One region of the Microbulbifer sp. ABH2_005 genome, then DNA from elsewhere that is predicted to be linked to it. Evidence: predicted binding sites of a transcription regulator. Region 1 holds the regulator's gene; the other holds the start of a gene.
The links. Region 1 encodes PhoB, which activates phosphate uptake and scavenging genes when phosphate is short. Its sites were predicted from a motif close to TGTCATAAANNTGTAACA; they were not measured.

Region 1 (3,417 bases):
ATGATGTCGAAGAGCCCCTCTGTCAGATAGAGATTGATGGCCTCGGTAACGCCGGCACCCAACAACTGGCTGGCATTCAAGTAATTGAACAAGACCCCCAGGCCGATGCCCGCCACCATCCCCAGAAGAATTTTGGTCGTAAGCCCCATAACAAGCTTCTCTTTATAAATTCATTGTTTTCATTAAAGGGAGCACTATATCCATTGCCGCCCCGGTGAGCAAAAATCCAACGGGGTGGCGCCAGCCGCCAGAGGGCAGGGTACAATGCCCCCTTTTGCAGACTCCGGAGTTATCGTTGCACCAATCTCCATTTGTACCTGCAGGCGATTGGCAGGGGCGGCCATTTGAACCGGCGCAGTCCCAGCCACCGGAAAACCTGATGCCGTGGCTGGCCTACACCGGTTCGCTCACTGCAGCCCTGAAGCAATTAAGTGGAGGGGACTTTAGCGTGCGGGTACTAGGCCAGAGCTGGCAACTGCCTCGCGCCGAGGAATGCCGCGCACTCAATTTAAATCGCCGCAGCCGCGCCCTGGTGCGGGAGGTTTTATTGCTGGGCTGTGGCCAGCCCTGGGTTTACGCACGCAGTGTCCTGCCCCTGCGTAGCCTGCAGGGCAAGTCCCGCAACCTGCGCAGCCTGGACAGCCGCCCCCTGGGGGAGCTGCTTTTCAGCGAACCGGGAATCCGCCGCGGTGAAATAGAGTTCAACCAGTTGCGCCGCAACCCCGATTTGCAGGCTCAAGGGCTCTGCAACGAGGGCGATAACGTCTGGGGGCGCCGTTCAATATTTTGGCTGCGGGGCAAACCCCTGCTGGTGGCAGAGGCCTTCCTCACGCACTTTCGTCCCGACGGCCCACCCATAGCCCCCACAAACCAATAACCAAACACAGGGAGATAAGCTACCGTGATCAGCCAACAAATCGCCGCGCGCTGGCCCGCAGTAATGCCCTACTGGCAATTGGCGCGTATGGATAGGCCCATCGGCTCCCTGCTACTGCTATGGCCAACCTGGGCCGCACTTTGGCTCGCCGCGGGCGGCTGGCCAGGGCTGCACCTGTTTGCGGTGTTCACCCTGGGAGTCATACTGATGCGTGCGGCCGGCTGTGCGGTAAACGACTTTGCCGACCGCGAGATTGACGGCCATGTAAAGCGCACCGCCACGCGCCCACTCGCCACAGGAAGTATTACCCCCAAGGCAGCCCTGGGCCTCTTTGCCGGGCTCAGCTTCGCGGCTTTTCTACTGGTCCTCACCACCAACCGGCTAACGATTTTATTATCACTGCCAGCACTGGCATTGGCCTTCTGCTACCCCTTCGCTAAGCGCCATACTCACCTGCCACAAGTGGTACTGGGTGCGGCATTCAGTATGGGCATCCCCATGGCTTTTGCCGCAGTGACTGGCGAAGTCCCGCCACAGGCTTGGCTTCTTTATACTGCCAACCTGTTGTGGACTCTCTGCTACGACACCTTCTACGCCATGGTGGATCGGGATGACGACCTGAAAATCGGGGTCAAATCCACGGCAATTCTGTTCGGGGATATGGACAGAGCCATGACTGCAGCCCTGCAGGTTTTGGTGTTACTGGCACTACTGTTGATGGGCCAGCGCTTTGCTCTCGGCGCCATTTACTATGTGGCTATGGCTATCGTGGCGGCGCTCTTTTCCTACCAGCAGTGGCTGATCCGCGGCCGGGACAGAAACGCCTGCTTCAAAGCATTTCTCCATAACAACTGGGTAGGATTGGCGATATTTGCCGGAATATTCCTGCATTACCTCTTCAATTGATCCAGGTCTGGGAGTTGAGGCACAACCGTCATATATTTGTCATATAAATCCCGTTTAATCCCCGGTCATAACCGGGAACTTCTGACAACAGAACGGGTATGGCAGCCAAATGCACAGTAAAACAATCCTGATTGTCGACGACGAAGCAGCAGTCCGCGATATGCTGCGGGTGGCGTTGGAAATGGCAGACTACCGCTGCCTGGAGGCGGAGAACGCCCAGGAGGCCCACGCCCTGGTCATCGACGAAAAGCCAGACCTCATTCTCCTCGATTGGATGCTGCCCGATGTGTCCGGTGTGGAGCTGGCCCGCCGCCTCAAGCGCGACGAGCTGACCACTGCGGTGCCCATTATCATGCTCACCGCCAAGGGTGAAGAAGATAATAAAATCAAAGGGTTAGAGACGGGCGCCGACGACTATATCACCAAGCCATTCTCTCCCCGGGAACTGGTGGCGCGCCTCAAGGCGGTACTGCGTCGCGCCGGCCCAGCCACTCCCGAAGACCCCCTCAGCGCCGGAGATTTGGTTCTGGACCCTATCAGCCACAGGGTCAACATCAAGGGACAGCCGGTGGATATGGGCCCGACCGAATTTCGCCTGCTGACCTTCTTCCTCTCTCACCAGGAGCGCGCCTACACCCGCACCCAACTGCTGGATCATGTCTGGGGCGGTAATGTGTATGTGGAGGAGCGCACGGTCGACGTACATATCCGCCGCCTACGCAAGGCACTGGCACTGGATGGTCACGACCGCTATATCCAGACAGTGCGCGGCACCGGCTATCGATTTTCTGTGCAAACTGTCGAAAAAGTGTGACAATCCTTCTGGATCGGCACTGACTCCCGCGGTAACCCTTGGTCACTCCTGTAGAGGATCGGGTTTCTAAGATGTACTGAGTGCGGGGGTGGATACCAGCCCTCCCGACGACCGCCAGGTAACACGGCAAGGCTATGTTGGATCGCAGTATTGGCGAATTTTCGCGCTTTTTAATTATTGCACTGGGCTGCTTAACCCTAGGGTTCACCACCTCCGAGTGGTCCTTGACCCTGATCTTAGGGCTGGCAGCCTACCTGCTCTCGGTACTGTGGCAACAGCACCGCTTCAATCGCTGGCTGGCCAATGGCCGCCGCGGCCCTGCGCCCACCGCTTTTGGCATCTGGGGCGAAATCTACGACGACTTCTACCGCATGCAGCGCCGCCACCGCCGCGAAAAACAAAAGCTGCATGCCATGTTGCGCCGTGTTCAGGACAGTACCAGTGCCCTGCGCGAAGGTATTGTGGCATTGGAAAATGGCGACCACCTGGCCTGGTGGAACCCCGCCGCCGGCGAGCTGCTCGGCCTACAGTCCAGCGATCAGGGACAGTCCCTGGTGAACTTCGTGCGCGATCCCGGATTTGTCAGCTATATGCACAGCGAGGACAACAGTCCCCGTGGACCACTGACCCTGCAGGCCCCAGGCAATGAAGCTCTTCACCTACAGCTGGAAGTCACCCGCTACGGCAAGGATGAAGCTCTGGTGATCGTTCGCGATATCACTCGCCTGCACAATCTCGAGCAGATGCGCCGGGATTTTGTCGCTAACGTCTCCCACGAACTGCGCACTCCGCTCACCGTAATCGCCGGCTACCTGGAAAC
Region 2 (3,417 bases), on a different contig from region 1:
TGATGGGGGGAGGCAGGGAAGAATTACTGGCGGCGATTTCCCAGGCCTGGGTAGATGGTAGTGCCCTGCGTACCTACAGGCACTTCCCCAATACGGGTTCGCGTAAATCTTGGGCGGCAGGAGATGCCACGGCAAGGGGAGTTCGCTTGGCGGATATGGCCATGCGTGGTGAGATGGGTATACCAACCGTACTTACGGCGAAGCAGTGGGGCTTTTATGACGTGGCTTTCAGTAAAACCAATGCTGATCAGGCAATAAAACCGTTGGAGGAGCAGCAATTCAAGTTTCCGCGCAGATACGGTTCCTATGTAATGGAAAATATCCTTTTCAAGATTTCCTTCCCGGCGGAATTTCATGGCCAGACGGCCTGTGAGGCTGCGATTTTTTTACATCCGCAGGTGAAAGACAGAGTGGGGGATATTGATAGGATTGTCGTGGCCACCCACCAATCTGCAATACGAATTATTAGTAAAAGCGGTCCTCTCGCCAATCCAGCGGATCGCGACCACTGCCTGCAATATATCGTGGCTGTAGCTCTTTTGTTTGGGGATTTACAGGCTGGTTATTACGAGGATGAATTCCATCAGTCCCATCCGGAAATTGATGTGCTGCGCGGGAAAATTACGGTCGTGGAAGATGGCTGCTATTCCAAGGATTACCTTGATCCGGATAAGCGTTCAATTGCGAATGGTGTGCAGGTATTTTTTAAGGGGGGCAAGGCAACAGAGAATGTAGTGGTGGAATATCCCCTTGGTCATCGTCGACGCCGTAAAGAGGGGATACCGCTTTTGTTGAAGAAATTCCATTCCAATCTGGCTGCACGTTTCCCTTCAGGCCAAGCAGAGAAAATATTAGCTTTATTTTCTGATCAACAACAGTTACAGGCAATGCCAGTGCATCTTTTCATGGAGAAGTTGGTTATTTGATGGGCTGCCGCAATGTGGCTTTGTGGCTTCCAATAAAAAAAAGGCGGCCATAGGCCGCCTAATTCAAGCTCTCAAATCATACGACGGTCAAACAGCTCTTCCCAATTTGGATGACCGCCGTTACAAGTGCTCTTAGAACTTGTATTCAGCACCGATACCGGCATAGCTGCGGTCGTAATCGCCATCAGCAGTTTCGTCGGTGTAGAAGCCAAATACTTTTGCTGCGCTGTTGAACTTGTAGTCAACGCCCAGGCTGTAAGTTTCGCCGTCTTCTTTCTTAATGTCGGACTGACCGTACTGAGCTTTCAGAGTCCACTGCTCGATTTTGTACGCTACAGAGCCCATCCAGCCATCGGCGTTTTCGCCGTCAGCGTTTTCCTGGTCTTCGAATAGAGCACCAACCTGTACAGGGCCGATGTTGTACTGAGCTACAAAGCGCTGAACGTCAACGTCCTGGCCTTCAACGTCTTGGTCGAAAGCGTAGGCCATGTAAACGCCATTGTTATCGTAAGCAATAGAAGTAGAGATGCCGTTGTTGCGCTTGATTTCTTTACCTAAGATGTCGTTACCATCGTCATCTTGGCCAACGATCTCGTAACCAATGACTTCATCTTTGTTGCTAATGTAAGCAGCAGAAGCTTTGAAGCCAGCGAAAGACGGAGTAGTGTACTGCAGAGCGTCTTCTTCGCGGTTGTCGCTGCTGGTGATCAGGCTTTTGATATCGCCTTCCAGGTCGTTGAACAGGTCAACTTTCTTCTGAGCAACCTTCAGTGGGGTATCGAACTTACCCGCGATTACCTGACCGAAGCCGCCTTCCAGGCCTGCGTAGATGTTGCGCTGGGAGAAAGTATCGTCAGCGTCGCCGTCCATATCTACTTCGTATTCCATACGGTAGATACCCTTGATGCCGTCGGTCAGGGCGATCTCGCCCTTAACACCCAAGCGGGAAGCGTTGCTTTGAACGTCGGTTACAGAGCCATCACCTTCGTCAGCAGACTGAAAGGTAGCATTGGCTTTGCCGTAAAAGTCGAGGACATCGCCTTCTTCTTGGGCGCTGGCCAGAGTAGGGATCATGGCAACAATGGCCAGAGAGAGAGCGGTCTTATTCATAGTCGTCTCGCACAGTTTATGGTTGTGGGTTGAGGGGAAGCCTTCCGTTTAGTCCTTTGGTTGCCCCTCGATTTGGTGCGGATTCTGCGACCTGAATATTACAAACATGTGAAACATGGCATTTTTCTTAAAAAAATATGACCAATAGGTGCCATGAATAACAGTTAAGGCAGTCACAATGCGGCATGGCACGCCGATTACAGGTGTTTTTTGGTTCTAGGGTGCCTATTTTGTGTGGCGAATTGAATAACTGAATGCGTTGTTATTACAGGGCTTTTTACAGGGATGGGCGCCACAGGAATTGCACAAAAAATGTACAGATTTAGTGGGAGACTGGGGCACAAATCTACTCTGTGGCCAAGGAGCCTCACTCTAGTCCTTTGGGTGTTCTCTCTGTCGATCGCAGTTATTGGCATGCTGCCTGCTTTGCCAGAAATAGGGGCGGTACTCTGGGTATACCTGGTTGTTTTACTACTGTTGCTTTCCATTCCTCAAAGACGCTCCCTCTCTCTATTACTTGTCACCTCATTACTCGGAGCTCTTTGGGCGCTATCGAGCAATAAAACTGCGCTTGAACAGCGTTTACCCGAAACGGCACATGGCATAGATCAGCGCCTAAGAGTCGAGGTTGTATCCCTGCCCGAAGTCAGAAATAACCATGCATCACAGGGTGCCGCTACCAGGGATATACGCTTCCAGGCGAGGGTCTTGGAGGCTGGGGTAGGGGGTATTGATATAGGCAGCCTCCTCTATCTCACCTGGTATCGAGCAGATGAAGAGGTGCAAGCGCGCTTGCGCGGTAATAGCCGCTGGATGTTATCGGTGCGATTGAAGCGCCCGCGCGGCAGTGTGAATCCCCATACCTTCGATTATGAGGGCTGGCTTTTACGGCGTGGCGTATATGCAACGGGCTATGTGCGTACTCATAATGGTGATCCGCAGTGGTTGGAGCAGGCTGCAGGGCTCTCTGCTTTGCGAGACACTTTGAGGGAGAGGATTCAAAAGCTACCGATAAATCAGAATGCCTTGGTCACAGCGCTGTTATTGGGAGACCGCAGTGGTCTTTCCCATGCCGATAAGGACCTTTTAAGGGAGACAGGGACCGCACACCTTTTGGCCATATCGGGGCTGCATGTGGGCATGGTGGCTGGATTTTTACTTCTGCTGGGGCAGGTTTTGGCCCGAACTTTGGGGGTGTTACTGGGTGCCAGCCCCAGGTGGTTGCCGGTGCTTCTGGCGCTCCTTGGCACCCTGATCTACACCCTTTTGGCCGGTGCGCCTCTTTCAGCCCAAAGGGCCTTGGTGATGACTTGGGTCTTGTTGCTGGCCTGGCATTGGCGGCGCAGAGTAGGCGCTGGCTTGGCCTTTTCGCTCGCTTTGG

Region 2: a site for PhoB is predicted at 2,162-2,179, ahead of ACXAFI_RS08250 (porin). Genes of this name have one in related genera too.

The regions. Positions count from the first base shown of each region.
Region 1 covers NZ_JBSWWI010000002.1:151,314-154,730, reverse strand. Annotated here, with positions in the region: gene ACXAFI_RS18175 (dicarboxylate/amino acid:cation symporter) at 1-149, opposite strand, end outside; gene ACXAFI_RS18170 (chorismate--pyruvate lyase family protein) at 296-877, shown strand; gene ubiA (4-hydroxybenzoate octaprenyltransferase) at 941-1,783, shown strand; gene phoB (phosphate regulon transcriptional regulator PhoB) at 1,893-2,597, shown strand; gene phoR (phosphate regulon sensor histidine kinase PhoR) at 2,732-3,417, shown strand, end outside.
Region 2 covers NZ_JBSWWI010000001.1:1,893,359-1,896,775, forward strand. Annotated here, with positions in the region: gene ACXAFI_RS08245 (bifunctional 2-methylcitrate dehydratase/aconitate hydratase) at 1-926, shown strand, start outside; gene ACXAFI_RS08250 (porin) at 1,059-2,036, opposite strand; gene ACXAFI_RS08255 (DNA internalization-related competence protein ComEC/Rec2) at 2,451-3,417, shown strand, end outside.